DNA from 3 places in the Aminipila butyrica genome. Region 1 is predicted to be linked to each of the others. Evidence: riboswitches for the same ligand, from Rfam matches in the RefSeq annotation. Region 1 holds a riboswitch; each other region holds the start of a gene.

Region 1 (12,138 bases):
TTGCTTGTATTGACTGTCAAATCCATCATATTCCATCGGTACAAGTGCTTCAGAGGTTAACTTGGATTTGGCCTTATTCAGGCTTTCCACAGCTTCATCATCCGTCAAAGCCGGTACCTGCACAGTAAATTCTTTACTCTCACTTACACCGCCACAGGATATGTCAGCAGTGAGTTTAACCATATGTGCCTGAGAATCTCTGATAATCTGTCCATCAGCGGTAATAACCGATGGGGTATCCGACCGCCAACTGATAACTGTTTTTCCACTAGTGCCTCGAGTAACTAATGTCAGTTCACCGCCTAATAAGGTCCCATCTGGATTCAGCCCATCCACAACCAAATCCGTTTTGTCCTGCGATACTGCTGCCTGCTTTTCCTCTTCTGTCATAGCACCGGACACAATAACTTTACACCAAGCTGGATATAAAGTCTTGCCCTCACAAGTGTCGCCCGACAAGATGAAGAAGGTTCCATCTTCTGTGAAATGCAAGGTAAAGCTGCCATCGTCTTTAGTCTGCACAGTGGAGACAATCTTGTCGCCAGATAATTTACCATCCTTATCCATCACCCCAACTGGCACACCGGCTGCCGGTGGAGTATCTTTCTGCTCATGTCCAGGGGCTTTCAAGAGACTTAGAGTAAGCGTTCCATCTTCTGTAACTTCCTCAGCAGTGAAACTGCCATCTTTGTAAAAATTAGCGGTAGCACTTCCATCCCAGTTTCCGTAGTTGTACAGATATACAATGTCGCCATCTTTTAATGTAGCTTCATTGGCATAGCCATCACTATATTCCCCATTGATATAATGACCAAAATAGGTATTTTGCCCATTTCCATGTCCGAAAAGCTTGGTCAGTCCGCTATTCATATAATTATTTGCGGTAGCGGTCGTGAATGCCTCCCCATACTTTTGCTCATGGGCTGTTACTGCTGCATCTAAGACCGTTGGCACTTTCGATGCCTCTCCTATGCTGAATCGCGCAGCCTCTCCTGCCTTTACTGTCATCTCAACAGGCTGAACCTCAAATGTTCCATCATAAGCAAAGGCAAGCTGAATTGTTGCACTGTCTTTTTCTGGATCTGGTGTTCCCCCTGTCCCTTTGACAGTATAAGTAGCATTAACTTCATTTTTATAAAAATCTTTAAATGCTTTATAAAGTTCTTTATTCTCAGAAGTAGCACTGTCTGCCGCTCCATATTTTCCCCAATACCGCCCCAATTGTGGGTCCGTCAACCAGGCAGTGATGGTGACTTGCTTATCTTGCGGTACACTTCCTACCAACTTAAGCGTCTCATGTGCAATGGTTTTGTCCTGACTAGACTTAAATGTCCGGACACCCCCGCTGTAAACCTTCATGGGATCATAGCCCGGGAACTCATCCGCAATCAGATATCTGCCAGTAGGAACTGTATTATCAGAATTGAATATTAACTTCTCATTCTGCAAAGTAACCTTACGAAACGGCGCAAGGCTTTCGGTTATATTGTCAGCTGTATTCTTTGTCCCCTGAAGCAAAGCGGCCCCATAATCAGCCTTTGCCTGAGTCATCAGTTTTGTTGCCTCTGCAATAGCGTTGTCCAGCTCCTGTTGTTCCCATGGCGCAATCTGGAAAGCCAGCGTCTTACTGGCACTGATACTTTTATCGTTCACCTTGCTCATAGTTACGGTTATCTGAACCGTTGCTACGCTTTGTCCCGGTAACGGGCGATACACGTTGATAATCGGATAAGACGCAACGGAATATTGGGAATCCGCAACCGTGGCTGTAAAATCGTAATTACGCCCTGTACTGCTTTCCGAATTCGGATCGGTGATGTCTGTAGCGAATTCCAACCCCGAAGCTTCATCGAACCAGTCTCTAGAATGAGTGGGTACCTTTACATCCCCATGAACCGGATCTGTAAGCTTTTCTCCTGTTGAAACCAGAGTCAGACAATCCGCTGGATAATGCTTGTCCAGCATAGCCTGCATCTTCTGCTGCTCCGAGAGAGACGTGCCGTCACCCTTTACCTTAAGATTGATAGTCTTTGTGGCAATAATAATAATGTCTCCGCCCTTCGGACTCTGAGCAGAAACCGTAAGGACAACCGATTGATCTTCTGCCTGGCGTTTTACTGTAGCCGCCAGTGGATTATCGCTACCTAATTCTCCTTTAGCAATTTGAATCACACTAGTATCGCTGCTGCTCCAAGTAAGGTTAGCCAGCAACGTATTTTGGTTATCCCTCTTGCGTACCGGTAAACTTAACGAAGACGTAACCTCCTGAGAATCGGTGTTGCTTTCTTTGATGCTGTCCCAGGTAATCGTATCCAGCACCGCCTCCGTAAGCCAGTTTTTGACCTTTCCTTCATCCCAGTCCAGTCGAGCCCTTTTAGTAACCTCTTGACTGGCATTTCCTTTAGAGAAATTCAACTTAATGTCGTCAACAAACACATATGGTGTATTATAACCAAGCAAAGATGGCTGCTGATAAAAATAGGTAATATCTCCGTTGGCTGCAATACTACCAACATCGGCTTTTCCAGGTGTTCCCGGACTTGTAAGGGTCACAGTAATACCAGTAATCCCTTTCTTTTCTAAAAGGCGATTAACATAGGAAATTAGATTTGTATCAACTCCATTTTCAGGAACCAAAAGACTCATTGGAAGACTTTGTATTGCTGCCGCTACAGCTTCTGCATCAGCATTTCCGCTTTTAGCCGCTACTGTAAAGGCAAAAGCTTTTGTGTCCTCCACGCCGTTTTTAGATATAGTCGCCGTCAGGGTAACCTTTGTCTCCTTATTAGGTGGATTGAGCACACCACTATCAGAAAGAACAGCCGCCGTGTCAGAACTCCAAGAAATGAAAGTACCGTTTATACCTGTTAATGGAAGCGTAAGATTCTCTGTTACTGGCTCTGATGTATTTAGAGTTAGTGCTGCAACAGCTCCGGCTACGGCTTCTTCATCAGTCATCTCCGGAGGCACCTCAGATTGCTGCCACTGATGTACCGGATATTCCCCATCTACACCTACAAACTTAGCATCCTCAGGCGGATTGCTGCCATTAATTAAATCGACAAAATCACTAGATTGTATTTCGGCAGCACTTTTGGAAGCATTTGTTACAGGAACCGCATCGGCTTCAATATTTCCAATCCCTTTCTCCGCCGAGCTATCTAACCAGTAGCAGTCACTAACCGTGTCCTTCCCTGACGTAAAAAATCCAACTAAAGAGCCTACGTTGCCAGTTCCTATAATACGTCCCGTATTATAGCTGTTCTTTAAGGTAATACCATTATAGGTATACCCTAAAAGGCCTCCCGCAAATTTTGCTGCCGTGCTGATATCTCCGCTATTATAGCAGTAGCTCACCTCTGCATATTGGGCATACCCAATAATGCCGCCGGTCTGCTGTTTCCCTGACACCGAGCCTGCATTAAAAGACCCTGATATCTTAGCACTGGCTTTCGTACCACCTACCAGTCCGCCTACCGTGCCCCCGTCTGTAGCAATAATATCAGTATAATTGGCACAATTCACAATCTGACTGCCTGCACCGGCGCAGCCCACCAAGCCGCCCGTATAAGTTGCTCCGCTGGCTTGGGTGTAAATACTTCCTTCTACAGACAGATTTTTCACGGTGCCATTAGTTCCTAGGTTCCCAATAACCCCGAGATATTTACCATCATCTTTATAAGACTCCGGCCTAGTGTCGATACAAAGTCCACTTACAGTATGCCCCTGTCCGTCAAAGGTTCCTGTGTAAGCGTTGCTGCTGCTACCGATTGGCTTCCATTGGTTACTATCGTTTCCGTCTAGCTCAATATCGTCTTCAAGAACAGCACATGCTCCTGGCTTTGTACCAACCGTTTCTGCAAACCAAACCAGCTCCTCAGCGGTTCGGATAAGGTAAGGGCTCCCAGGTGATCCATCCCCTTCTGCTGGAGCACTGGCTGTACTGACAAGGATTTCACTGTCGTCATCTGCATAGGCATGTAACGTGCCGTATCCCGGCATAGAAAATCCTGTAAAAATCATGGCCAGAGTCAACAACAGAGCTAGAAATTTACTTGCTTTATTCGTTTCAAAAAACATTGCTTTTTCTTCTCCTTCTCTTATTTTTATCTATGTCATCGCTAATTGCGTTATTCTGATAAGAAGATAAAACCTTTATTCTTTTCCACGGTAAATCAAGGGCCTAGGCCATGCTGCTGACTGATTTTTCTGCATACAAAAAGACTGTAGTACCAACATACTACAGTCCGTTTTTCCTGCATATAAAAACAATGATGTATCGCACATGGATATATATCCCATAAGTATAACCGATTTCCCGCGGAATACTGCGCTTTCGCTTCATGCAGGTCTTCTGGCTCACGAATCCGTGCTTTTTCTAACCTTCCCAAGATTTTCTCAGTGGCATGACAGAAAAGCTTCTCGTTTACAGCGGCGGGACCGCGCAGGTCTTTCACCTGCTTCCCTCTTAGCCATTCCAATTCAACATTTAAGTGAATCAAAACGGAACATGAAACAATTATTAAATTATTGTCAAGTTCTTCACACATTGAAATACTATCACTAAGCGGACTTTGTGTCAATAGCACCGTTGTCGATTTATGTAGAATCTGCTTGTAAAACACCTCTTCAACTGCTACGAGTTGAAGAGGTATTTATAACCGAATCACTTAATCCCACAAAATAAGTATGCTCCGTGCTCCACGCAGTAATCCCGGTTTGCAGGTCATGCTCCGTGCCTTGTAAACGTCGTACGTTTAATCCATCAGACTGTCTAGCCGCTGGAACATAGCTGCAACTTCAGCCCTCGTGGCAGTTCCCTTCGGATCCAATTGACCGCTTGACTTGCCATTCATCAAACCGGTTCCAATCGCCCAGGTGACGGCCTCCTTTGCATAAGCGGAAATTTGTCCTTGATCATGGAAGGATGCCAGATTACCTTTTCCAGTTGTATCCAGCTTCTTATACCCTGCATATCGGTATAAAATAGAAGCAAGCTGCTCTCTGGTGATAGCCTTGCTTGGCTGGAATTGACCATTTTCATATCCGGTTACCAGACCATTGCCATTGGCCCAAGCGACTGGCTCACTGTACCACACGCCTCCTGCTACATCAGGAAAAGCTGCAGTACCTCCCGCTGGCTGTCCTTCCAGCCGGTAAAGCATGGTCACAATCATAGCTCGGTCGGTCTGCATATTCGGCCCGAAGGTCTGACTATCCATTCCCTTCATGATACCTTTTTGCAGCACATAGTCTACGGAAGCATGGAACCAGCTGGAAGCAGAAACGTCTTTAAACGTCCAGTTAGCCTTGTTCTCTGTGGATGTGTCTCCACTCTGCTTAAAAGTAGCTTTAATACTGTGTACAGCTGTCACACTATTAAATTTATAGGTACTTACCGCACCAACACTCTTCCCATCCACTGTTACATCCGCTATGACATATCCCTTGTCTGCTTTGATGGAAAAGTTCTGATTACTTCCCTTTGCTACACTGGCAGAGGCTGGACTAATAGTGCCGCCCTTTCCCGCAGATACCGTGATTTTGTAAGTTTGATTTGTACTAGTATTTTTACTGCCGCTTTTTCCACTGCTTTCGGCGTATCCGGTTATTTCAGTCAATGCTCCCGGCAAACTGTCATAGATGGCATTAGATAACAATCTGAACTGGTGGGTATTATGGGCCTTATTCGTAATGTGGCTGGCAAATGCAGTGATTTTCGCATTTCCTGCCTGATCCTGCATGATGTAGGTTTTACCCTTAACCTCTTGGTGGTTCGGCCACCAGCCTGCCACATAGAAGTCTGCCTGTTCACTGATAGTCCCCAGTACCTTGGCCGTAGCCGGTGCACTTTCAATCCAGGAACCTGTATTATTGTATAGAATGTCCTTCTCATTGTATCGACCGGTGATTACGCTGTCCGTATTCAGGTCTGCTCGCAGGACTCCTTCGTAATAGTCGTCAAAGCCACCCATCTTAAACCCTGGCAAGAGGCCGCTGTTTTGCAGCGCAGACATGCCATATGCGCCTACGGCCACATAGGAGGTCCCGCCCTGGATGGCCTGCTTCATATCTGAAGTCATGCTGTAGCTGCTGTCATCAGCAATAACGTCAGCTCCCCCATAAGTATCCTCCGGCAGAAGTTGGAATCCAAGGCCCTGAAGCACATAGCGCATTTCGTCACCTACAGCCGCTATATTCGACTGCCTCAGAGATTTTACAGATGCCTTTCCCTTAAATGGAGACAATTCCAAGAAGTATTTATCCTTGATAGCCTCCACATCTTTCTTATCTACAATAAAGTCTCCCTTGTTAAAACCCTCCCCTGCGGAATAAGTCATGGCTACGGGAAGATTGTTTTTCAACAATTCATTAACCGCCTTTACGGCATCATTATTCGTATTTTTAATTACCAGCTGCACAGTCCCCGATGGAATCGCCATAGCTGGCACTCTTACCTGTTCTACTGCAACAGTCTTGCCCTCAAAGGCTCCCGCTGTGCGCACCTCATATTTATCGAATCCCCTCAGCTGCGGGAAGCACATAGTCACTTCCGCATACATAGCAGCAAAGTCAGAGAAATCGGATCCGTCGTATAGTACGCAGTTGGCCAGACCTCGCTTAGCCTGGTGCATAGATACCAAAAAACTTCCTGCCGGATAAGTCGTCGAACCGATTTGCACGGCCTCGGAGGTCTTCTCCACCCGTATTCCATTATTTATGAGGAACTCGGCCATTTCATAGGCTGCCAATGGATTCTTCTGTAACTCTCCTGAAACCGGGAGCACATAATATTCTGGGAAGAAATTATTATTTTGTTCTCTCTGCCTTCCGACAGCCTCCCCAGCAGCATTAATCAGCCAGCTGTCTACTTTAGGCGAATCTTCATTCTCTACACCTCGTCGGTAGATTTCCAGCTGGTTGCTAAATAACTGCTTTCTGTTTTCTAAAGCATAGTTCAAGGAACCCAGGCCTGCATATAGAAAGGCGTTATTAGATTCCTGATTCAACTCTGGCACCTCTATGGTGTGCCCCAGTGCTCCGTGCATCTGTGCTAATACCGCCGCATACATAGGTGCCCCATCATCCCAACCATCTTTGTAATCATCTAATGGAATGATGTAGTGGTCATATTTAGTGTTGGCAATGCCGGATTTCCCCATGGCGTTAGCATGTGGAATGGCCCCAGCCATCAACAGATCATATTCAAAGTTTGGATCGTGAGGCGGCGTACACGGCTCAATTAAGAAATCCGCTACGAAGCCGTGAAAGTCGTTACAAATCATTGGTGACCACTTAGCCAGAGCCTGGAACACCGCTTCAGTCTCCACCTGGGTCTGATAAGTCACATCCCGGTTAGGATCAAAGCCTGAGGCTGTCTCTCTGGTGTTGTAATGTCGGCCATCCGGATTGTTGTTCAGGCTGAACACGATGATAAACTGATCCAGCAGTTCCTGTACATCCAGCGTGAATTCGTCCGTGTCGCCGGTCTCGTACTGGCCAATCTTTCCCCCCGCATCCTTCTCTGTTTTGCTGGCACTTTCAAAAGTGATTTCATTAGCTCGGGATAACTTTCTCAGCAAGTCCAACTGCGCATCTACGCCGTTGGCTTCGTCTGAATGGATGTTGTTAAACCAGATGACCGGCTTATATCCATCTGCCGTCCCTGCCTCTATCTTCGCTAGAAAGTCCCCCGGACTATTCAGCATCATTGGCAAAGTCTGGCTAAAATATTTATCAATGTCGCTTTCTTCTCTAGACAGAATAACAAATGGAATATCCCTGCCTTCAGCAGACTTGCCCAAAGGCGCGTATTCTAGATAGCGATCCTCTCTGGCCGTGCGAATGATATTCTCCACTTCAGGCTTGATATCCAGTTGCTGATGATAGGAATCAAAAGCATTGTAAGTCATGGAAGTCTCCACCTGTCTGCCTGATTTAGAATCGGTCACCGCCAAGTCGTACTGACCCAACAGTTCTGTATAAATTCGCCGTGGATAAGGCCGGAGGGATAAGTTCTCTGTGCCAAAAGGCAAATTGAACTCAAGAGAAGCCACAATGCGGTCGCCTTCCACTTTCGGCTCTTCAGCAAAAGTTATAAATGGAATCTCGGTTTCCTCTTTTGTGCTACGTCCATCCCGGCCTTCACACTTGATGACTTTCCACTGCTCGAAAGCCTTGCCTCCAAAAGTCCATTCTAAATCCGCTAGGTCAGGCAGTTGGGTGAATTCCACAGATACCTCAACCTTACCTTTTTCCGACATGGACAGACGGTCTGTATTGACTACGATGCTGTCTTCCGCTAAGTTTGGATTTATTTCATCCAGCAGGTGAATCAGCAGCGTGGTATAAGTATATAATCGATCTTCCATTCGCTCTGGATAATTTTCATCCATAAACTCCATGGAGTCTCGCTTGGTGTGCATAATCTCGCCGAATTTTTTAGTTTCTCGGTCCCCTTCGGAATAAGTACCGTCCTCTTGGAGCAAATCCCAGTTGGTGCTTTCAAAGTACAGCCACGGCAAACCTAGCTTTCGGAACGGTGCGTGGTCACTCCAATCTCCTGTCGTTCCCTTGGGGTATGCTTCGTTGAGGCCCTGTTGGGTCACCACATCGAGATCTAACCTGTCGGCTAAATCCAAAGCCTGTCTGCATAACCAACTATCTTTTCCCAGACTCCCGTAAGCATACATCTTATCACCAAACAAGACGGTGTCCAGGTTGATCATGGCTATAGTATTATCAATGTCTGTGTCGTCCATCTTATTCGCATAATAGGTGGAGCCCTTCAATCCCACCTCCTCAGCTCCAAAAGCGACAAAGCGGATGGTGTAGTCTGTTTCCACACCCTTTAAAGCTTCTGCCGCCGCCAGCATTACGGATACGCCAGAAGCATTATCGCTGGCGCCCTTAGCCGTATTCACGGAATCGTAATGCGCTCCTACAATAACCTCCTCAGCTGATTTCCCCTGCTTTATAGCTACCAGGTTACTGGAATCCCCTTCCTTGACGACGATGCCACTTTTATTCGTCACCTCCCAATGGAAAGGCTGAACTTCAACCGCATAACCCGCAGCTTGCAAAGTGTCTTTTATATAATCTCCCGCAGCCTTTTCTGCATCAGATCCTGCCAGCCTAGGACCGATGGTCTGAGACAGTTCCGTCAGATGACGATACATGACGGACTCCTTCGTCCGATCCACCACCAGCTCCTGGTTGATAATAGCCGCCGGACTGATTACAGCAGCCTCATTGGTAATCGCAGGCGGACTGATTAATTCTTCTTCCGATGGCGTACCTAAATCTCCCGGCACTTCTTCACCGTTGTCTACCGCAGTCCCCTCCGTACCACTGTTCAGACCCTTTTCTGATGCCTTATCCTCATCTCCTTCTGAATTCGGGACACTGCTCTCCTCCCCACCAGAAAGACTACCCTCATCGGCCGCAGATACCCCCGCTCCCGGCGGCTGTCCAGAATCAACTCCCGTATCCCCTGCAAAAGCCATGGGAACAGACGAAGTCAGCATCACAGCCGCTGCAAGCAAGGCTGCTAATTTCTTTTTTAACATGAATGGTTCCTCCTGTTATTTTTCTATTTTATTCATCATCGGCAGCTGCCTTCGGCAAAACTTACCCATGTTGAGCAAAACCCCTTTAATACGGTCATTGGCGGCCGCACCCCTTTATCTTTTGGGGAAACACACACACTTTAACAAATTTGATTTGGTTTATCGCCTCTTGTACAGACTTCTGCCATCCATTTTCCAGCCTCCCTCTTCAAGCCTGCACACTAGCACCATTTCTCTGATTTTTTGACCTATGTCCAGCAAACATTGAGCCAGCCCCCGGGCTTCCTCTTTTTGCACCTCAATCCATTGAACCTCTATCAACAAACCTATATCCACGTCAAAGCTAGAATGAGTCTTGTATACCTCTAGAGAAAAATGGTTTTGGAAGGACCAGTCCAAGCAGCTGTACATTCTTTCCGTATCCCCTTGACAATAGGCTTTATAAAAATCTTCTATAAGGTGCCTTATGCGCTGCTGCTGGATTTGCTGAACCTTAAACAGATTGTCCATATGACTATATGCCTCCTTTCATTCTTTCATGCGCAAAAGTTTGTACCTCTTGCCAAGCTCGTCCATCGTTGCCCTTGTCTCCCCTGCAAACTCCAATTTTCGAAAAAGTAAGTTTCATTTTTTTATTTATTAAGAAAATATTTTTTATAAACTCTATGATTATCCGAAAAAATTCATACAAATAAATCTTCGCATTCTTTTTTAAAAATCCCATGGCTCCCAATACCTCCACAGCAAATCCCAGCGAATATTGCTGATTAAAATAGAAACCGCCGTTATTTGCCCACAAAAAAACATAGGCGTGGTAGATGCCTATGTTTATACTTTCCCATAATATATTTTCTGTATACCAACTTAACGAAAACGATTATCCGCCTGGGGACTACCCTTTTTAAACATCTGCCTGTCCAGACCCTATTGTCAACCGTCCTCTCCTTCCACAGACTCGAGCCTGCTGACCCGGTCATTCCAGACGCACCAGAGGCTGATTGAGACAATAACGACTACCGCCCCAATCAAGGCGAAGAAGCCAGGAGCTTCTCCCGTAAAGAGAACAACCCACACGGGATTTAACAGGGGCTCAATGGCCCCAATCAAATTACAAGCCAGGGCTGACCCATTTTTCATGGCCAAACCAAACAACACATAAGGAATACCCAGCTGAAATATTCCCAAGGCCAACAGGCTAAACACCACCGTACCATTGACGGGCGTTTCTGTGAGAAACACTGCAGGCAGACCGATAGCCGCCGTAAACAACTGCCCCAGTAAAATACCCGTCATGCGAGTCTCTTCATCAACTTGCCCCACCACTAAGTAAGCGCAAGCCACCATCAAACCATCCAAAATAGCAAAGCAGTTTCCCAGCATGCCTCCTGGGGTTAACTGGTCAAAGAAAAACAGAGAAATACCTGCCAAGGTCATACCTACCACCACTAGGTCTCCTCTTCGGCATTTCTTATGCAGAAAGACTGCCGATAAGATAAGAATAAAAACTGGCGATACAAACTGTAAAACAATAGCATTGGCGGCAGTGGTCAGCTTATTAGCAATAACAAAACTAAAAAATATCCCGCTCATAAATAGACCAGAAGCAAAAGCCCCTGGAACAAACTTCAAGGAAATCCCTCTATGACGAATATAGCTGTACACAATCAAGGCGGCGATGGCGCTGCGAACTCCTGCAATGGCAAAAGGATTCCAAGGCACTAACTTGATAAAGATCCCTCCGATGCTCCACAGAGAAGCACAGATCACCATATATAGGATAGACTCCCTCTGCTCTGCCTTCGTTGGTCCAGGCTTTCCTGCTGGACTTTTTAATTCTGCACCGTTTGATGCAGCTGTTGCGGTGTTCATAGCTTCTGTGCCTCCATTTCATAATCTCTTCCATTATAGCGGAATCACACTTATTTTTCTTCTCTTTTTTATCTTTTTTTTATTTATGTTATGATTTGGCATTCACTGTAATATTAGATTTGATGTTTTAATTCATGCCTTTGCCTGCTGCAGGTACAGAACAAATTTTGAGCACAAAAAAACCGCCATTGCGGTATTTTTGTTTACTGTCGAGCTTTGCCGACATTCATGCGCCTGCATGTAAGGGCTGTCTGTTTCAAGCTGTCAATGGGTGAGGCCCATCCTTGTAGCATATTATGACGTGACGATGACAGACAGTAATAGGATGACTGCCTACTGGCGTCTTTCCTTTTCTGTCATGTCAACAGTCACGTCACGTGAAAGAGAAAAATTATTAACTTTAGTGTATACCATCCCCTACTCCAGCGTGGGACATTTTATAGCGTTTTTTATGGATTTTATCCCTAATTTCCCTGCCTCAATCAGCCGCAAGATTTTATTGCCTGTATAGGAAATTTTGGTATTTACAGACAAGCAAATTAGGAGTATAATTAATTTTAGGCTTAAATTTATTTAGATTATAATTTAAGGCCAGACAGATGCAGGCATAGTTTAGTGGTAAAATATTAGCTTCCCAAGCTGAGGTTGCGAGTTCGATTCTCGCTGCCTGCTCCAAAAAAAACGTACAGTTTTCAATACT
Region 2 (8,856 bases), 950 kb from region 1:
AACAACAATGAGATTCAGCTCATGCACAAGTTTAAATCAAAAAAAAGCTGGGAGATGTTTTACGGCGGACCGAACAGGGAGGCCTTGATTAAGCTTCTCAGCGAGGATTTGGACCGAGCACAGCAGTCGGGAGCCGAATACGTAGTCTTTCACGTGTCGGATGTCTCTGTAGAAGAAGTTTATACCTATCAATGGCTGCACAGCGATGAAGAGGTGGTGGATCGAACGGCAGAGTTGATTAATCTGCTGATGGACGGGAAAAAATATACGTTCAAGCTGCTTCTGGAAAATCTCCATTGGGCGGGCTTCACTTTTACCAAACCTGATATTACGAAGCGCATGCTAAAAAATATCCATTATCAGAACAAGGGTATTATGTTGGATTTGGGACACCTCATGTGTACGAACTTGGAGCTGCAGAGCCAGGAAGAGGCGATTGATTATATACATAAAATGCTTGATGAACACGGCATCCTCTGCCGATATATAAAAGGGGTGCATCTGCATCAGTCGGTAAGCGGAGAATATACGAAGGAGCACCTCTGTATTGTACCAAAGCTGCCGGAGGATTACTTGGAAAAGTTTGCGGTGTCTTATCAGCATATTTTAAATATTGACACCCATCAACCCGTTACACATCCGGGCATCCAGAGTCTCATAGAGCGAATTGCTCCAGAATATCTGGTTCATGAGCTGGCGTCTTCCGGCAGAGCTGACAAGGAAAGAGTCCTGAAGATTCAAACGGAGGCTTTGGGGTGGAAAGGATAAAAACATGAACTATAAGACGGAGCACATCAGCACCGAGATGGAAGTCTCAAAATATGTGAAAGAGTACGTCAACGTGGAGGAATTCTTGGAATACTGTAAGCAATGCAGCAGCTATGGCCAAAAGTGGACCTGCCCGCCCTTCGATTTTGACCCGATGGGGTATTGGAATCAGTTTCAGCGGATAGTACTCTTGGGAAGAAAGATCGTTTTTGACCAGCAGGATCAGCAGCAGTTGTCCAAGGAGGCGGCTAAAGAGGAGATGTATGATATCCTTGCGGCAGAGAAAAAGATCCTGTCGGAAGAACTCTATGAGATGGAAGAAAAGCTTGTTGACAGTGTCAGCCTGTCGGCGGGAAGCTGTTCTCTCTGCGGAGATCGCCTGATGGAGACCCACAGCTGCACTCGCAGTGTCTGTCCCGAAGGCAGTGCCAAAGAAAGCTGCCGCTATTATCATAAGCTGCGGTACAGCATTGAGGCTCTGGGGGGCGATGTGGGACGCACGTGCAGCAAGCTGCTGGGCGTGGACTTGGAATGGCTGGAGCCGGACAAGCTGCCCTCTTATTTTGTGCTGGTTTGCGGCTTGCTGAAAAAATAAGGGGAATAAGACACAAAAGAAAGAAGGGAACACAGACATGCAGAAGGAGAGCATAGCAGCACAATACATAGAGGAGTTTCAGAAGATTGTTTCCCAGGCTATCGCTTCGGGAAAGCTGGAGCACGATAAGGAAGGGCCAAAGGCTGAGCGAATTTTTGAATATTCGCAGATCAGCGCAGGAAGGGGCCGAATTGTTTATTCCAGTTTTTCTGACGAAGCGCTATGCCAAGTCTTAATCCAAAAAACCAAGGAGTTGGGCCATGTCCCGGCACAAAAAGAACTGTATTGGATTTATCGAATCTACATAAAAAAGCGTTTTGGCAACTGGCCCAAAGCCTTGATTGCCGCAGGCCTTTCCAAAAAGGCGGGCAAAGATGGGGACTCCTATGAGAAGGTGACCATGAAACGCCAGCAAGAAGAGGAAATGCTGGAGCACCTTCGGCAACTGGCCAACGATTTGGGCAGACCTCCTCACATGCATGAAATGTCGGAGGCCGCAGAATTGTTTCGATTTAAATACGACACCTGGGCTCAGCTTCTGGAAGCGGCGGGCATTGATAATAACTGGAAAAGCCAGGAACCGGTTTATAAGGTTTGTGATTTATTACCAGAGGAGTGGGAGCTGCTGGAGTCTATTTATGACACCGCCAATCGATTAGGCAGACCGCCTATGCGCATGGAAATTTCTCCAGAGGTCCGCAGCAGGTTGAAAAAGCGCTGTGGTACCTGGAGAAATATCCTTTATCAGATACATATGGAACCCATCCAAAAGCTGTGCCCTTTTCAGTCCACCTTTCTGGATGGACGAAGGAGCCGACAGATTAAACATAGTGAAATGCTGGAGGACAGCTTGTTTAAGCTGGTCAACCCAGATAAAGAGACTGTCCGTCAGTTGAACCTGCTTCGCAGGCAGGCAGTCAGCCTTCGCAGACCCCCTATTAAATCGGAAATCCCAAAGGAGGTATGGAAAAACCTGATGGCTCGCTGTGCCAACTATAGAAATATTCTCTATCAGATTGGCATGGAACCAGTGGACAAGGTGCAGGAAAAAGAGATTGAGAAAGCTAATCGGCGGACCCGGAAGTTTCAGCAGAAGCATAGTGCTCAGTATCAAGGTCTTTAGATTCATCGGCCTAGAGCAAGAAATTACAGGCTCGGACGCAAAATTTTGCAGGAGCGGCCCTATTTACAAAAAGCAGCTTTGATGATACAATATTTGATAAGAAATGAGGTTTTTTTAATCTCATCCAATTGAATAGGAATGCTTTTGTGTTTTCTTTCTGCTGGCTAAAGCAGAAGGATGTAATAGGGAATTGAGTGCAAGTCTCAAACGGTACCGCCGCTGTAAACATGGAACTCGTGTTTGGACCAAGTCAGCCACTGATGAAAATCGGGAAGGCAAACAGGAGTGATGGATTGAAAGGTCCTGGAAGTGTAAGTCAGAATATCTTCGCAAATGTTTGTTTTTTTGTCCCACGGATTATGGGAACAAAGGAGTTATGATCAGTACAGAAATACGGCTGTGACAAGGTTAAATTGTCACAGCTTTTTTTGTGTGCATGAGAAAAGGAAGGAGAAAAAAGAATGAAAAGAGAGCAACAGATGAGAAGAACAAGTCTGCTGATTACCCTAATCTTGGCGGTGGCCATGATTTTTGGCAGCCTACCGGTTTTTGCGGCAGATGCCCAGACGGTACAGGCGGCAATGAATGACACGGCAGCCTACATGTATAAGACAGTGAAAGAGCCTCAGGTGAGTTCTATCGGTGGAGAGTGGGCTGTGCTGGGATTGGCCAGAAGCGGCTATGATGTGCCGGATACATATTACAAGGACTATTACAACAGGGTGGTGGACTACGTGAAAGCCTGTAAGGGCGTACTCCACGACAAGAAGTATACCGAATATTCCCGAGTGACCGTGGCTCTTTCTGCCATTGGGGCAGATCCCACTAACGTAGGAGGTTACAATCTGTTGACTCCCCTGGGGGATTTCGACAAGACTATTTGGCAAGGCATCAATGGCCCTATTTGGGCCTTAATCGCTTTGGACAGTGGAAATTATCCAATGCCGGAAAACAAGGCGGCGGCTACTCAGGCCACCAGACAGATGTATATTGATGAGATTTTATCCCGTCAGCTGTCTGACGGCGGCTTTTCACTCTTCGGCGGCGCAGATGGTGCTACAGCCGAAAGTGAAGGATCTGATCCAGACATTACGGGCATGGCGCTCCAGGCTTTAGCCAAGTATCAGGATCAGCCTAAGGTCAAGGAGGTAACCCAAGAGGCCCTGAAATGCCTGTCTGCCATGCAGCGAAGTGATGGCGGGTTTTCCAGCTGGGGCACGGCGAACTCCGAAAGCTGTGTACAGGTTGTTGTCGCTTTGTGCGAATTAGGAATTGCCCAAGATGACAGCCGATTTGTGAAAAATGGACACACGGCTGTAGATAATCTATTAACGTTCTATCAGAAGGGCAAGGGTTTTCTGCACACAGCAGATGGCAGCGGCAGCAACCAAATGGCAGCAGAACAGGGATTTTACGGTCTAGTTGCTGTAGGCCGAGCTCAGCAAGGGAAGAATAGCCTTTATCGCATGAGCGATGCTTCATCCCCGGCTTCTACCACCGGAGAGACTAATGCAGAAACCACCGGACAGGGCCTGGCGAATAAACAGGCTGACGTGAAGAAGCAAAACGTAACACTGCCAGGCAAGACCTTTTCGGATATAGCTGGCCACAAGAACCAGTCGGCGATGGAAGCACTCAGTGCCAGAGCTATTATCAATGGCAAAACAGATGATAAGTTCATGCCTAACGACACCATGACCAGAGCTGAATTTTCTACTATTGTTGTTAAAGCACTGGGTTTAGAGCCAAAGAGCGGCAATAATTTCTCTGACGTAGATTCCACCTCATGGTATGCTCCTTATGTGGGAACTGCTTACCAGTATGGCATCGTCAAGGGTACCTCTGAGGACACATTCTCACCAAGCGGAACTATTACCAAGCAGGAAGCGGCTGTCATGGTAGAGCGGGCAGCCAAGCTGGCAGGCATAAGTAAGAACATGGATGCAGCGACTGTGCAAGATACGCTGGCGCAGTTTACAGACTACGTTACCGTAGCAGAATGGGCTAAATCCAGCATGGCTTTCTGTTATGATGCGGGCATTCTCTCTCAGGAGAAGATGGATATTCTGCCAAAGAACGCGATTAAGCGCTGTGAGGTTGCTGAGATGTTGTTTCAGATGCTCACCGCTGCAAAGTTGATGTAAAGGAGGTCAGTCATGAAACTCACAAAGGGTAAGCTGATCGCCGCAGGTGTTATCTGCGGGGCATTGGTGATCACCTATGTGGCAGGGGGCGGCTATGCAGTAAAGGATAGTACCCCCCTGTCAGCAACAAATTCGGTGACCGACTCAGCGGTGGCAGCGGTCTCTTCTCAGGAAGATTTCCTGACAGCCACTGGGGGAGCTGTGGTCGAAAACCCTAAAGATTCTGAGGCAAAAGACGGTAGTGGCAAGAGCAGTGCAGACGGCCAAGAAAAGGGAACGATGACTGCTGCACAGAAGGTGGCTCTGGCCCAGAGCATGGGCAGTGATGCCTCTTCCGCAGGAGTCAAAAAAGGATCTTCGGACTACTCTCAGTCTAAAGGGATGAGCTTAGATCCGGAAACAGGAAAGGACAAATATCTCACTGAACCAGTGCCAGAGGGAAAACCGGTGCCTGTGGAGCCACAAAATACGGTGATTTCAGATAAGAAACTCACCTGTACCCTTTCTGTTCGCTGTGATACCATCTTAGACAATATATCGGCGCTGGATCCGGAGAAGGTAGAGCTGGTCCCTACCAGCGGGGCTATTCTGGCTACGGCTACAGTAACCTTTTACGAAGGGGAAAGTGTTTTCAACGTGCTCCAGCGAGAAATGAAAAAAAATAAAATTCATATGGAATTTGTTAATACGCCGCTCTATAACAGTGCCTATATTGAAGGCATAAACAATCTCTATGAGTTCGATTGCGGGGAACTGTCTGGCTGGATGTACAAAGTCAACGACTGGTTTCCCAATTATGGATGCAGCCGTTATCAGCTGAAACAGGGAGATGTAATCGAATGGGTTTACACCTGTGACTTAGGTCGGGATGTGGGCGGCTATTATTCCACGGGAGGCTGATGCAGATGATAAACAGAGACACCTTTTCAAGTTATCATCCTCTGGTTAATTTTGTCTATTTCGGTTTAGTGCTAGCCTTCTCCATGATATTTGTCCATCCCGTGTGTCTGGGTATATCGTTAATTTGTGCCTTGACGTATGCTATCTATTTAAACGGGAAAAAGGCGGTGCGCTTTAGCTTGCTGTTCATGCTGCCGGTCTTTGTAATCACGGTTCTGATGAATCCGGCCTTTAACCACGAGGGAGGAACGATTCTTACATATTTGCCGAGCGGAAATCCCTTGACCCTGGAATCCATGGTCTATGGCATGGTGGCAGCCACCATGCTCATTGGGGTGATTTCCTGGTTTTCCTGCTACAACGCAGTTATGACCTCCGATAAATTTGTCTATCTGTTCGGCCGGGTAATCCCGGCCTTATCCCTTATTTTATCCATGGTGCTGCGCTTTGTGCCTCGGTTTAAGACACAGCTTCAGGTGGTGTCCAACGCGCAGCGGTGCATTGGCCGAGACATTTCCAGCGGAGGAGTCCTTCAGCGGGCCAGAAAAGGGCTGACCATCCTTTCTGTTATGGTAACCTGGTCTTTGGAAAATGCCATTGAGACGGCAGATTCTATGAAGAGCAGGGGGTATGGTTTGGAGGGGCGAACCGCTTTTTCCATTTATTCTATGGACAGGCGGGATGGCATAGCGCTGTTATTTCTCACAGTCTGTGGACTGTATATTATCGCAGGTGCCTTTGCCGGCGGTCTCTACTTTCGATATTTTCCCACAATAAAAGGGGTGAGCCCAGGTCTCTACCCCTTTAGTCTTTTTATCTGTTATGCCGCACTCTGCCTGATGCCTGTGATCCTGAACGTGGCTGCAGATGCCCGGTGGAGGGCACTAGAGACAGGCAACAGCATGAGAAAGGAGGAATCGCAGATTGAATCGGTGCTTTGACATTAGAAATCTAAACTTTGCTTATCCAGAGCAGACAGAAAAGACCTTGACGGATGTAAGTTTTTCCGTAGAGCCGGGAGAATTTATTGCCTTGTGCGGACCCTCCGGCTGCGGGAAATCTACGCTTTTGCGTCAGTTAAAAACGGTAATCGCTCCTCATGGGGCTAGGCTGGGGGATATTTTTTTTGAGGGTAAGCCACTGCAAGAAGTATCGCTGCGGGATCAGAGTGCCCGTATCGGTTTTGTGCAGCAGAACCCCGATAATCAACTGGTAACAGACAAGGTATGGCATGAGCTGGCCTTTGGACTGGAGAGCCTGGGCTATGATACGGCCACCATTCGAGGGCGGGTGGCGGAGATGTCCAGTTTCTTTGGCATTCAGACCTGGTTTTATAAGTCGGTAAAGGAACTTTCCGGCGGACAGAAACAACTTTTAAACCTCGCCTCTATCATGGCCATGCAGCCTTTAGTGTTGATTCTCGATGAACCGACCAGCCAGCTGGACCCCATTGCGGCGGCAGACTTTTTGGCTACTGTGGGGAAGATTAACCGAGAGTTGGGGACTACCGTTATCATAACGGAGCATCGGCTGGAGGAAGTATTCCCGCTCAGCAATCGAGTTTTGGTCATGGATCGAGGCAAGCTGATTTATCAAGGGGAGCCACATCAGGTGGGGACGGCTCTTCAGGAGCACGGCCACAGCATGTTTATGGCCATGCCTACTCCCCTGCGGATATTTGCCGCCGTGCCCAATAAACTGCAGTGTCCAGTAACAGTAAGAGAGGGCCGATTGTGGCTGGAGGAAATAGCAAAGGAGCGGGAACTGGCTGCAATACCAGCAGAGCTTAAACCAGAGTTGAAAGAGATGCCAGTGCTGGAGCTAAAGGACCTATGGTTTAAATATGAAAAGGATCTGCCCGATGTGATTAAAGGGCTGTCTTTGCAGGTGAGGCCGGGAGAATTTCTGGCAGTACTAGGAGGGAATGGTACCGGAAAGACGACGACCTTGTCTCTGATTGCGGGGATTAATCGACCATACCGGGGAAAGATTTTAGTTCAAGGGAAAGATGTGACAGGGAATTTGAGAGGGGTTCTGGCTCAGATTGGCTCCCTGCCACAAAATCCACAGGCTCTTTTTGTCAAGAAAACGGTGGAAGCAGATTTGCTGGAAGTGCTCAAGGAACGGAAGCTGTCCAAGGAACAGCAGGGGGAAAAGCTGGAACGGGTGTTGAAGCTCTGTCGGCTGGAACAGCTTCGCACCCGACATCCTTATGACTTGTCAGGGGGAGAACAACAGCGAGCAGCTTTAGCCAAGGTTCTGCTTTTAGAACCGCAGATTCTGCTGCTGGATGAACCGACTAAGGGGCTGGATGCCGAGTTTAAGGAACTTTTCGCCGAGATTTTGCAGCGGCTGCTTCGCCAGGGTGTTTCCCTGGTCATGGTTAGCCACGACATCGAATTCTGTGCTAAATATGCCCATCGCTGCGCGATGTTTTTTGATGGAAATATTGTTACCGAGGATACGCCGCGGGCTTTCTTTTCTGGAAATAGTTTTTACACCACCGCAGCAAACCGTATGGCCCGTCAATTGCTGCCGGAGGCGGTGGCCGCTGAGGATGTCATCCTTGCCTGCGGTGGAAAGGTGCCCCCTGGACCACAATTGCCAGCAGAGGATTTGTATAGGCCGGATAAGGTGGTAGAGAAGGCAAACCAAGCCCCAAAAAGTCACAAGCTGCCTCTATGGCGGCGGATTTTAGCGGGAGCAGCGGGAATTTGCGCTTTGACTCTGGCCTATGTAGCGCTGCAAGGATCCCAGATAATCCAGCTGGAGCCCTTGGAACAGAGTATCTATTTTATCGCCTCTCTGGTGGTATTAGCGCTGGCCATTTCCCAGCGGAGCCAACAACCGATAGAGGTCATCCAGATTCAGAAAGAGAAGCGCAGGTTGTCCAAGCGGACAGTAGCCGCAGCAGTGATGATTCTGCTGGCCATTCCCCTGACCCTTTACGTGGGGGTATTCTACTTTGGTGATCGGAAATATTACTTTATTTCCTTATTGATCATCCTTGAAACTATGCTGCCTTTTGTCTTGGCTTTTGAGGGGCGCAAGCCTCAGGCCCGAGAGTTAATCATTCTGGCAGTGCTGTGTGCCTTGGGGGTGGCCGGAAGAGCTGCTTTTTTCATGTTGCCTCAGTTTAAACCAGTGGCAGCCATGGTAATCATCGCCGGCGTAGCTTTCGGCGGGGAGGCTGGGTTTTTGGTAGGTGCTATCACCATGTTAACCTCCAATATGTTGTATGGACAAGGGCCTTGGACGCCATGGCAGATGTTTGCTATGGGGGTGATCGGATTTTTAGCGGGGATATTGTTCCGCAAAGGCCTGCT
Region 3 (12,138 bases), 250 kb from region 1:
TTATAGAGTTCATTATAACATAAAAAGAACGAATGTTCAAAACATATATTTTGGAAATTTGCACAACCTAATGTCGGCAGACGGCAAGACCGGCTCGCAGGCTTTTACAGGAGGATACAGGAATGGGGACAGGGAAGACAGCACTGGTCTTGGGTGGCGGAGGCGCCAAGGGAGCCTACGAAATCGGTGTGTGGCAGGCACTGAATGAATTGGGAGTGGATATCCATATTGTGACGGGGACGTCTATCGGTGCGGTGAACGGCGCTTTGGTAGCACAAAACGATTTTGAAGCAGCCAAGAGCAGCTGGAGCGAAATTAAAGAGAGTACGATAACAGAGTTGACAGAGCGGGAGGAGCTGCGCCAAATCTTAGAGCGGTATATAAAAGAAGATGTTATACGCAGGGGGCCGGTGGAATACGGCCTGGTGACTGTAGAATTTCCCTCTTTTAAGGAGCATTGCACGTTTTTGGCGGACATGCCGGAAGGAGAGCTGCTGGACTATATTTTAGCCAGCGCGGCTTGCTTCCCCATTATACAACCCTACGAGATTGATAATAAGAAGTTTATTGATGGGGCGTACTTTGATAATTTGCCGGTGGAAATGGCTTTAGAAAAGGGCGCCGAGCATGTAATAGCGGTAGATCTGGAAGCCATCGGCCTGTTGAGAAAAGCGACCTGGAAGGATTCGCCCCGACTGACAATCATTGCCTCCGCATGGAACTTAGGTAAGTTTTGGGCCTTTGAGCCGGAAAATGTCAAACGGATTTTACGGCTGGGTTATTTGGATACCATGAAAGCTTTTGGTGCTTTTTCGGGGAAGAAATATACGTTTCTCCGAGGTCAATTTGCCGGAGAGAGGCTGGAGGAGGCCGATGCAGCGGCGGCCGCCTTTGAATTGGATCCTGCTATTGTCTATAGTAAGGAAGTGCTGGACCAGAAATTGCTGGAGGCGGTGAACCAAGAAACTAGCAGGCAATGGAAGGAAGATGTTAAATCCAAGGTAAAGCGTTTTTTGACCGATGGACCGGGGACTTTGCTGGAGGAAGAAATTTTAGCCAAAAGGTATGTAGTAAGGAATGGAATACTGTGGTAAACTACGTGTATACAGACAATATGAAAAGTATGAGCCTATGGCGCTTATGAGGAAAAGGAAAGGTGATAGCAATGAGAAAAACAAAGATAATTTGTACCTTGGGCCCTTCGACCACAGATGATGAAACCTTGAGAAAGCTTATGGTAGAGGGAATGAATGCGGCAAGATTAAATTTCTCTCACGGAGATCACCAGCAGCATGGGAAGACGTTGCAGAGAATCCGCCAGATGCGGGATGAGCTGGGACTGCCTGTTGCCACCATATTAGATACAAAGGGACCGGAGATTCGGGTTCGTCAGTTTGAAAACGACAAAATATTCCTAGAAAGGGGACAGCAGTTCACCTTGACCACCCGGCAGATGATGGGCGACCAGCATATAGCCAGCATTACTTATGCTGACTTGCCAAAGGATGTCCACCAGGGCATGATAATTCTTATCGACGATGGGCTTATTGAACTGAAGGTCTTAGAGGTAGGAGAAACGGATATTCTCTGTGAAGTAGAAAACGGCGGAGCGGTATCCAATAATAAAGGGGTCAATGTGCCCAATTCCAATTTATCCATGCCGTTTATCAGCCAGCGAGATTATGAGGATATTCTTTTCGGTGTGGAACAGGATGTAGACTTTATAGCGGCATCTTTTGTTCGCACAGCCGAAGATGTCCAAGCTATCAAAGATATTTTGAGCCAGCAGCAGTGCGATACTATTAAGATTATTGCTAAGATTGAAAATATGCAAGGCGTAGATAACGTTGATAAGATTATTGAAATTGCTGACGGAATCATGGTGGCCAGAGGAGACATGGGCGTAGAGATTCCATTGGAGGATGTCCCGGTACTGCAAAAGCTTATTATTAAAAAGTGCATCGCAGAAGGAAAGATTGTTATTACTGCTACGCAGATGCTGGATTCGATGATGAAGAATCCAAGGCCTACGAGAGCGGAAGCCACTGATGTAGCCAACGCAATCTATGACGGAACCAGTGCCATCATGCTTTCGGGGGAGACGGCAGCAGGGGCCTATCCGGTAGAGGCCTTGCAGACCATGGTGCGGATTGCCGAACGGGCAGAAGAAGATATTAACTACAAGAGCCGATTTGCTCAAATCCGAGAATTTGATAAGCCCGATGTGACTACGGCTATTTCTCATGCGACTTGTACTACTTCCATGGATTTAAATGCAGCAGCCATTATCACAGTGACCGCTTCTGGACGGACAGCCCACATGATTTCCCGCTACCGGCCAGGCAGTCCCATCATCGGCTGCACCAGCAACGCCTGCGTATGGCGACAGCTGAACCTGGCGTGGGGTGTGCAGCCCTTAATCATTCCCGAATACCAAAACACCCGGGATCTCTTCAACTCAGCAGTAGCTGCCGCCAGTAAAGCCGGTTATGTAGAAAACGGTGAAATCGTGGTGCTGACTGCGGGAGTACCAATCGGCATATCTGGCACGACTAATATCTTAAAGGTTCAGATTGCTGGAGTGTATCACTGATTGAAAATAAAAGAAGACCATGGCCCTGAAAGAGCCATGGTCTTCTTCTTTTGTATGCGTAAATGTGATTCTCGCGTGAATGTACTTAATGGGTATTTTTGCCGTTCTTTTTCTCCTGCTTGGAGCGTTCTACCAGTCGGCCCATGACAAAGGCGATGACGCCTACGCCGATACCCGTCTGAAGGCAGAATACCAAACTTTCCACTTCTCCTGGGATTTCACCCCCGATAGCGGTCTCTAATACCGGTGTAAACCATGGGGTATATTCTTCACCCATAATCGTAGAGATCGCCTCTCCACCGGCATCGTCAGAACCACCAAATTCAGCACCTTTTAAGGCGAATAGGGGAACAATAGCGATTAGAAAAACAATTATTAGTAAAATGATAACCTTTGATCTCGTCTTCATTATTTTGTGTCACCTCCAACTGCAAACTTTAAAGCGTTTAATTCTGGTTTAGCGTAAGTCTCAAGACCCATGACGATAACCACCGTCAGGATACCCTCAATGATGGCTAGAGGAACCTGAGTAGGGGCGAAAACCGCCAGGAACTTTAAGAGGGAAGCCATATATCCGCCGGTTGGAGACGGGTACGCCATGGTCAGCTGGAAACTGGTTACACAGTAGGTAAACAGGTCGCCGATGGAGGCTGCCAAAAAGATGCCCACGCTCTTGTTTACCTTTAGCTTCTTGCACAGGGCATAGATACCGAAGGAAACGAAAGGACCGGCAATGGCCATGGAGAAGGTGTTGGCTCCCAGAGTGGTCAGACCACCATGAGCTAACAAAATGGCCTGGAATATCAATACGATAATGCCCAGGATGCTGACTGCGCTAGGTCCGAGCAAGATGGCACCTAGTCCAGTACCTGTCATGTGAGAGCAGCTGCCTGTCACTGACGGAATCTTCAAGGAAGACAGCACGAACACGAAAGCCGCTGCCATGGCAATCATGGTAATATTTCTGCGGTTGTCTGCTAAGGTCCGTTTGATGGATAGGAAACCTGCCACTAAAAACGGCAGGCAGATTACACCCCATACGATGCAAAAGGTAGGAGGCAGATAGCCCTCCATAATGTGCATGGCGCTGGCTGACGGTGCTATGCCGAGAAATAAAGCAGCAACAGCAGTGCCTAAAATTAGTTTCTTTTCTTTCATAGTCATTTTTTTCATAGGTCTCTCCTTTTCTCTTTTATCTTTGAATGACTTTCTGCAATTCCTGAAACGTGGCAGGGTAGCGCTGCTCGTCGCCTACCAGAGACTGTTCCACCAGCAAGTCGTAAATCTTTAACAGCATAGGCTGTTTTAAATTGGCTTGCTCCAGGATGGCCATGTCCTGAAAAATTTTCAGGGGTGATCCATCGGCGATGATTTGCCCTTGGTTGAAAACGATCATGCGCTCAGCCCAGCGGTAGACAAAGTCTACGTCGTGGGTGGAGATTAACATGGTCTTTCCCTCGGAGGAAAGCTTTTCCAATACCTCCTCCAGCATTGCTGCGTTAAGGGGATCCAGCCCTGCCGTAGGTTCATCAAAGATGATAATTTCCGATCTCATAGCGATGATGTCGGCAATGCTGACGCGTTTTTTTTCGCCGCCACTCAGGTAATGGGGCGGCCGTTCTTTAAATTCAAGAATATTCATATAAGCCAAGGCTTCTTCCACCCGTTCCAAGACCTCTTCCCTGCTTAGCTTGAGGTTCATCGGCCCAAAAGCTACTTCGGCCAGGACCGTAGAAGCGATGATTTGGTTGTCCGCGTCCTGAAAGACAATGCCAATGTTTTTCCGCAGTTCCTTTAAATTTTTCTTTGTAATGGGCAGTCCACGGTAAAAAATCTGACCATCGTCTGGTGTAAGAACTCCGTTGGTGTTGAGGAAAAAAGTAGACTTTCCAGCTCCGTTGGAACCTACCACGGCAATTTTTTCACCTGGATAGATATCCAGGCTGATGCCGTTTAAAGCCGTCTTCCCGTTTCCGTAACAATAATGTAAATCCTGAATTTGTAAAATCGGCTCCTTCATAAGCGGCCTCCTATCTTGACATGACCCATAGCCCGAAGAGAAAAAAGATAAAAATTATAGCTGGGATTACCTGGCTGGTGCGGATTGGCCGCGGTTCTTCCAGGATGATAAACTCTCCGTCGTAGCATCTGGCTTCCATGGCGTCGTAATAGGCGCTGGACTTTTTCAGTGAAACGATCAGCATATTGCTTGCAACTTTTCCAAATGTATTCCAGGAAGTTTTCAAATCGCAGAAACCCAAGCGAGAGTCCGCAGAATTTCTGATATGGATATTGACGTCAATCAGGATGAAGATATACCGATAAGTCATCATCATCAACTCGGTAAACAGCTTTGGCACGCGGACTTTTTGGAGTACGCAGATAATCTCGGAGGATGGGGTGGATAAAGCCATCATCTCCATGGCGCTGACCGCGGCAAAGACCTTGAGGATTAAAAAACACATAGTCTGGATTCGTTCCCAGGATGTCACTATGTAGAAAAAACCTAGATGAAGGTTGAACTGGCTCACCGGCTTCAGCGCAAAATCAATGCCAATCATAATTGTTCCCAGCAGGATAAATGCGATGGGAATGGTTAGAATCGACAGGTAAGCGTGAAGAGGAAGTCGTCCCTTCACTACGGTCACATAGGCCATAGCGGCAATGACAGACAAGGATACCCAAGGGTTGTTTAAACCGATGGTCAAAATCAATGTCAATGCGGAGAGTGACACTTTAAACCCGGGGTTCCAATGACGTATCTCGGAGAGATACGCATAAAAGTCGATGGAGGAACCTTCTCCGTGCTTGTGCCCAATCTTGCGGTGCTTCTGGTGGCGGTGTCCGTGCTGGTGAGGTTTGTTCGTCTCGTTTTTTAGTGTCATGTGTGCTTCCATTTGTTTACCTCAGACGTCATCTTGTTAAAACGTGAATGGGGCTACGCCCCGGCTGCATCTCACAGGCGAATTTGCAATAAAAAAAGCTGTAGCAAAAAGCTACAGCCCGTTTTTCTGTAAGACACAATAAAAATATAAACCGATTACCCTTCGGATTACATGGAACTTTATGCAGGTCTTCTGGCTTGCGTATCAACACCGTCACCCGATCTTCCCAAAGCGGACGCTTCAGTGATCTTCCTTTGTGGAACAGGGTGGTGGCTCCTCGCTTACAGCGGCGGGACCGCGCAGGACTCTTACCTGCTTCCCTCTTAGCCGTCAACATTTTTTGACGGAACATAAAATATGTATTTAGTTGCATGTTCATATTACTACTTATCCTTTTTCCTGTCAAGGGTGATAAATAGATGAATGCTAAAGAATGTCAGATATTAAATAAAAGAATATTTTTTTGTAGCTTCCCGGAGAACTTTGCCGATGGCATCATAGATAACTAAATCAGCCTTGCGGTCGTAAGAGGTCTCAGACTTGTTGATGAGAACCAGGTGGTTTCCGTGAAAATAGTTAATCAGCCCCGCAGCAGGATATACTACTAGAGAGGTGCCGCCTACAATTAACGTGTCAGCTTGGGCGATGGCCGATATGGCACCTTCCATTACCTGGTCATTCAAACATTCTTCATAAAGAACGACGTCCGGCTTGACAATACCGCCGCACTTTTCGCACAAAGGAATTTGCCTTTTCTCCTCCGGATTGTCTTTGCAGTGGGCTGGATCCATGATGTACGCCAGGTCATAAGGGGCACCACATGCCATGCAGTTATTTCGCAGGACAGAGCCGTGGAGTTCAAAGACCGTCTTGCTGCCAGCCAACTGATGGAGGCCGTCGATGTTTTGAGTAACCACTGCTTTCAACTTGCCTGCGGCTTCCAGTCTAGCCAAGGCTAGGTGGGCGTCATTGGGCTTTGCTTCTGTGTAAATCAGGTTATTTTTATAATAATCGTAGAAGGTATCCAGATGCCCGTCGAAAAAACTGCGGGAAAGCATGGTTTCAGGTGGATGACCGTACTGGCTTACCGCCTGATACAGTCCGCTCTCTGAGCGAAAATCAGGGATGTTGCTTTCAGTGGAAACACCTGCTCCACCAAAGAATACTATATTCTGGCTATCCTGAATAATTTGGGACAGCTGTTGGATTTCTTGATTCATGGGATGCTCGCCCTCCTAACTTTTATAAGCCGTTTTCTTATCCGCTGTATAAACAATTTTTGTTTATGGACAATCGAAATAATAGATATTATTAGGATAACAGCCAAAAAGAGTTGTTTACTAATTCATTCAAATTTCTATTTACATTATAGTAATAACATAAATAGAAAGCAAGCAGTTTAAATTGTTGGAAATGGTGAAAACTAGAGCCATAGCCGCCAAATTGCCTGAGATTTTACATATATTTAACATGACTTTACAGACCTTTTACCACAGCCTGCTTGTTGATTTAACACGACGCATATACTATGTGAATGTAGACAAAATAAGAGTATTCACAAATGAATGTGATTAAAAAAGGTTGGCAAAGGAGAACGTGTGATGAAAAAAGGATTGAAGAAATTAATGGCATGTACTGCGGTGGCTGTATTGATTGCAGGAAGTTTTGCAGGATGTGGCAGCAAAGAAGCAGAAAATGGTGAGGCGGATTTTGACCACGATATTTCCGTTATATCCAGAGAAGATGGATCCGGCACCAGAGGGGCGTTTATCGAACTCTTTGGCATTGAAGAAAAAAATGATGCCGGTGAAAAAGTGGACAATACCACGGAAGAAGCCAATATTACCAATAATACCTCTGTCATGATGACCAGCGTATCCGGCGATCCATACGCCATCGGATACATTTCCTTAGGCTCTCTGAATGATACAGTTAAGGCAGTAAAGATTGATGGGGTTGCTCCGAGCAAGGAAGTAATCAAAAATGGCACCTACAAAATCGCCAGACCTTTCAACATCGCTACCAAGGATGGGGTTAGCGAAGTGGCTCAGGACTTCATTGACTACATCATGAGTGCAGAAGGTCAGAAGGTCATCGAAGGCAATGGATATATCTCCGTCAGCGATTCCGCGGCCTATGCCGGCACTATGCCAGAAGGCAAGATTGTTGTAGCAGGTTCCTCCTCTGTTACGCCAGTTATGGAAAAGCTGAAAGAAGCTTACTTGGCAGTTAATACAAATGCGTCTATTGAAATCCAGCAGAGTGATTCCACCACGGGTATGACTTCCGCTATTGATGGAATTTGTGACATCGGCATGGCATCCAGAGAATTGAAGGATACTGAATTGGAAGCAGGGCTTAAAGCCACTGCCATCGCTATGGACGGCATCGCGGTTATCGTCAACAAGGAAAGCACAGTGGATGAACTGACACCGGATCAGGTAAAAGCCATCTTTGTCGGTGAAGTGACGAACTGGTCAGAGGTTGTAGACTCAGAGGTCGTAGAATAAAATGAGAAACGCAAAAGAAACTTTTATGAGAGGCGTATTCTTTGCAGCTGCTTGCACTTCGGTGCTGGCAGTTGCTTTGATATGTATCTTTCTATTTACAAACGGCATACCAGCCATAAATGAGATTGGAGCAGCATCCTTCCTATTAGGGGAAAAGTGGAAGCCATCCAACGATATTTATGGCATATTCCCGATGATTTTAGGGAGCATCTATGTAACCGCAGGCGCTATTGTTATCGGCGTGCCTATCGGACTGCTGACAGCGGTATTCATGGCCCGGTTTTGCCCGAAGCCAATCTACAAGCCATTGAAAGCTGCTACGGAGTTGCTGGCAGGTATTCCTTCCATTGTTTATGGTTTCTTTGGATTGGTGGTACTGGTTCCTTTTATCCGAGACAATTTTGATGGCAACGGGAGCAGCATGCTTACGGCCTCCCTTTTACTGGGCATCATGATCTTGCCAACCATAATCGGTGTCAGCGAATCTGCCATCCGAACCGTCCCGGAATCTTATTATGAGGGGGCCTTGGCCCTAGGAGCCACTCACGAGCGAAGCATCTTCTGGGTGGTGCTGCCAGCAGCTAAATCGGGAATCATCGCCGGCATCGTTTTAGGTATCGGACGAGCCATCGGTGAAACCATGGCGGTGATGATGGTAGCGGGAAACCAAGCCAGAATGCCCGCAGGTATTTTCAAGGGCGTCCGGACTATGACCACCAACATCGTTATTGAGATGGGCTATGCGGCAGGTCTTCATCGGGAGGCCCTCATTGCGACAGCTGTGGTGCTGTTCGTTTTTATACTTATCATTAACTTGTCCGTATCTCTTTTGAACAGGAGGAATCTAAATGGAGGCAATTAAACAGTTCTCATCGTCGAGTCCTGACAAGGAAGCCATCAATAAGGTCAGCAACAGAGAAAAGATGAAAGCGTATCTGAGAAATCCCCTGTCCTTCGGCTTGTTTCTCTTAGTTATAGGGGCAGGAATCCTCACCTTTGGTGTGCTCATCTGTCTAGTGGGTTATATTCTGCTGAAAGGTATTCCCCACTTAGATCCCGGTCTCTTTGCTCTAAACTATAATACGGAAAACGTATCCCTGATGCCAGCGCTAATAAATACCGTGATCATGACCTTTTTCTCCTTGTTGATTGCTGCGCCCCTGGGGATATTTTCTGCTATTTTTCTGGTTGAATATGCTAAGCGGGGAAATAAATTTGTTAATATAATTCGACTTACGGCAGAGACTTTGGCCGGGATTCCTTCTATTGTGTATGGCTTGTTCGGCTTGTTGTTCTTTGTAACAGCGCTGGGCTGGGGATATTCTATTTTAGCAGGAGCGTTCACTTTAGCTATCATGATCTTGCCTCTGATTATGCGTACCACGGAGGAAGCCTTGAAGTCGGTACCGGATTCCTTTAGGGAAGGCAGTTTTGGCCTAGGCGCAGGAAAGCTGCGGACGGTATTCGTCATCGTGCTCCCAACGGCAGTACCCGGCATTTTGGCTGGAGTCATCTTGGGTACTGGGCGAATTGTAGGAGAGACAGCGGCGCTAATTTATACCGCTGGAACGGTGGCTGATATTCCTGAAAGTCTTTTGAGTTCAGGCCGAACTCTGGCCGTACACATGTACGCCCTATCCAGTGAAGGCCTGTACATGAATCAGTCCTATGCCACCGCAGTAGTGTTGTTAGTCATCGTCATTGCCATCAACACCCTATCTGGATTCATTGCTAAGCGTATTACTGCCCGTTGACACATAGAGAAGAGGATGAAATAATGGATAAAATAAAAGTAAAAGATTTGGACCTGTATTATGGCGATTTTAAGGCCCTAAAAGATGTCAATCTGACACTTCCGGAAAAGGAGATTACGGCCTTTATCGGGCCTAGTGGCTGTGGAAAATCCACCTTGCTGAAGTCTCTGAATCGAATGAATGATTTGGTAGAGGGTTGCCGCATAACCGGAGAGGTGCTGCTGGATGAACAGGATATCTACGGCAGTATGGACATCAATCTCCTGCGGAAGCGAGTAGGAATGGTGTTTCAAAAGCCCAATCCTTTTCCCATGAGCATTTTTGATAATGTGGCCTTTGGTCCAAGAACCCATGGGATTAAGTCTGGAGGCAGGCTGGCCGAATTGGTAGAAAAATCACTGCGGGATGCAGCTATTTGGGATGAAGTCAAGGATCGGCTCAAGAAGAGTGCTTTAGGCTTGTCTGGAGGGCAGCAACAGCGGCTTTGCATCGCCAGGGCTTTGGCGGTAGAACCAGAAGTGCTGCTGATGGATGAACCAACCTCTGCTTTAGACCCCATATCCACCTCCAAGATTGAAGATTTGGCCCTAGAATTGAAAAAGGATTATACAATCATCATGGTAACCCATAACATGCAGCAGGCTGCTCGAATTTCCGATAAAACGGCCTTTTTCCTTCTGGGTGAAGTGGTGGAATTCGGCGACACAGAGGAGCTGTTTGCTGTTCCGAAGAACAAAAAGACAGAAGATTATATCACCGGAAGATTTGGCTGATTTTCTTTATGAAATTGGTATGGTAAAATAGAAGGAGGAAGAGCCGTGCGAAATAGATTTGACACGCAGCTGACGTTATTAAATAAAGAAATCATTGAAATGGGAGCTTTATGTGAGACCACCATCAATGCTGCGGTAAAGGCACTGATTGAAAAGGATAGGGCATTGGCCAAGCAGACCATTGAGGCGGAGAAACAGATTGATCAAAAGGAAAAGGATATCGAAGCCCTGTGTTTGAAGCTGCTGTTGCAGCAGCAGCCTGTAGCTCGAGATTTACGGTTGATTTCTGCCGCCTTGAAGATGATTACTGATATGGAACGAATCGGGGATCAGGCAGCAGATATTGCAGACATCGTGCTGGTAGCTGACTTGACCCTGCCCACAGACTTTCAGGATATTAAGCTGATGGCGGAGGCCACTATCAAAATGGTGACAGAGAGTGTGGAAGCCTTCGTTCAGCGGGATTTGGTACTGGCTCGGGAAGTCATTGCTTATGACGATGTGGTAGATGATCTGTTTGACGTAGTCAAAGACGACGTCATTCAACTTATTGGTGATATGCCTAAGGCTGATAAGGAGATACGCAATCAGATGAGTTTAGATGTAATCGATATTCTGATGATTGCCAAATATTTTGAGCGAATCGGCGACCACGCCACCAATATCGCTGAGTGGGTGGAGTTTTCTATAACCGGTACTCATACGGAGCAAGAGGAGTAAAGAATGATATTTTGTGTGGAGGATGACAGCAGCATACGGGAATTAATTGTATACACCTTAAAGAACACCGGGTTTCAGGCGGAAGGGTTTGTGGACAGCGCCGAGTTTTTTCCAGCGCTGTCTCAGCAGACGCCGGAATTGATTTTGCTGGATATTATGCTTCCGGGGATGGATGGAATCGAAATTCTCAAACGAATCAAAGGCAGTAAAGCGACCAAAGACATTCCAGTGATTCTACTGACGGCTAAGGGGACGGAATATGATAAAGTCATCGGGCTAGATAGCGGTGCGGACGATTATGTGACCAAGCCTTTTGGTATGATGGAGCTCATCTCTCGGATTAAGGCTGTCTTACGCCGTGCGCAGCCACGGGAGCAGAGCAATCAACTGAGCTGCGGAGACATTCAGCTTCAAGCCGACAAGCACTTGGTAACAGCCGGGGGTCAAGAGGTTCAACTGACTTTAAAAGAATTTGAAATGCTCCGTTATCTGATGGAGAATCGCAGTTTAGTTCTTTCCAGAGATGTTTTACTGGAGCGCATCTGGGGTTATGATTTTGACGGAGAGACTCGCACCGTAGACGTTCATGTACGAACGCTGCGGCAAAAGCTGGGTAAAAGCGGACAGCTGATTGAAACCGTCCGGGGAGTGGGATATTTGATTAAAGAACAGTGATGGAGTGTAGACCATGAGAACAACCATATTTAAAAATTTTTTCTTCCTGTCTGCTGCCGCTATTCTCGTGACGACCCTGCTGATTTCGGTGGTGATGTATAAGGGATTTTACCGAGATATGCGGGTCGAAGTAGAGCAAGAGGCTAAATACATTGGGGCTGCTGTGGACCTGAACGGAGCTAGTTATTTGCAGACTATTGAGGATATTCGCGGCGATCGGGTCACTTT

What was found. Region 1 has a riboswitch for cobalamin ahead of Ami103574_RS14450 (immunoglobulin-like domain-containing protein). Riboswitches for the same ligand answer to the same signal wherever they lie in the genome.
Region 2: another riboswitch for cobalamin. It lies ahead of Ami103574_RS10070 (S-layer homology domain-containing protein); the one in region 1 lies ahead of Ami103574_RS14450 (immunoglobulin-like domain-containing protein).
Region 3: another riboswitch for cobalamin. It lies ahead of cbiQ (cobalt ECF transporter T component CbiQ); the one in region 1 lies ahead of Ami103574_RS14450 (immunoglobulin-like domain-containing protein).

The regions. Positions count from the first base shown of each region.
Region 1 is NZ_CP048649.1:3,064,960-3,077,097, forward strand. It holds gene Ami103574_RS14450 (immunoglobulin-like domain-containing protein) at 1-4,080, opposite strand, end outside; cobalamin riboswitch at 4,328-4,529, opposite strand; gene Ami103574_RS14455 (M28 family peptidase) at 4,758-9,569, opposite strand; gene Ami103574_RS14460 (hypothetical protein) at 9,729-10,079, opposite strand; gene Ami103574_RS14465 (hypothetical protein) at 10,084-10,293, opposite strand; gene Ami103574_RS14470 (DMT family transporter) at 10,500-11,438, opposite strand; tRNA gene Ami103574_RS14475 (tRNA-Gly) at 12,040-12,113, shown strand.
Region 2 is NZ_CP048649.1:2,119,723-2,128,578, reverse strand. It holds gene Ami103574_RS10085 (sugar phosphate isomerase/epimerase family protein) at 1-768, shown strand, start outside; gene Ami103574_RS10080 (DUF2284 domain-containing protein) at 773-1,363, shown strand; gene Ami103574_RS10075 (homing endonuclease associated repeat-containing protein) at 1,401-2,486, shown strand; cobalamin riboswitch at 2,616-2,833, shown strand; gene Ami103574_RS10070 (S-layer homology domain-containing protein) at 2,948-4,630, shown strand; gene Ami103574_RS10065 (DUF4430 domain-containing protein) at 4,643-5,530, shown strand; gene Ami103574_RS10060 (energy-coupling factor transporter transmembrane component T) at 5,536-6,471, shown strand; gene Ami103574_RS10055 (ATP-binding cassette domain-containing protein) at 6,455-8,856, shown strand, end outside.
Region 3 is NZ_CP048649.1:3,312,400-3,324,537, reverse strand. It holds gene Ami103574_RS15550 (patatin-like phospholipase family protein) at 123-1,094, shown strand; gene pyk (pyruvate kinase) at 1,166-2,593, shown strand; gene Ami103574_RS15540 (energy-coupling factor ABC transporter substrate-binding protein) at 2,679-3,002, opposite strand; gene Ami103574_RS15535 (energy-coupling factor ABC transporter permease) at 3,002-3,766, opposite strand; gene Ami103574_RS15530 (energy-coupling factor ABC transporter ATP-binding protein) at 3,786-4,613, opposite strand; gene cbiQ (cobalt ECF transporter T component CbiQ) at 4,624-5,478, opposite strand; cobalamin riboswitch at 5,644-5,847, opposite strand; gene Ami103574_RS15520 (NAD-dependent protein deacylase) at 5,922-6,698, opposite strand; gene Ami103574_RS15515 (substrate-binding domain-containing protein) at 7,080-7,988, shown strand; gene pstC (phosphate ABC transporter permease subunit PstC) at 7,990-8,850, shown strand; gene pstA (phosphate ABC transporter permease PstA) at 8,837-9,742, shown strand; gene pstB (phosphate ABC transporter ATP-binding protein PstB) at 9,766-10,515, shown strand; gene phoU (phosphate signaling complex protein PhoU) at 10,561-11,235, shown strand; gene Ami103574_RS15490 (winged helix-turn-helix domain-containing protein) at 11,239-11,910, shown strand; gene Ami103574_RS15485 (sensor histidine kinase) at 11,924-12,138, shown strand, end outside.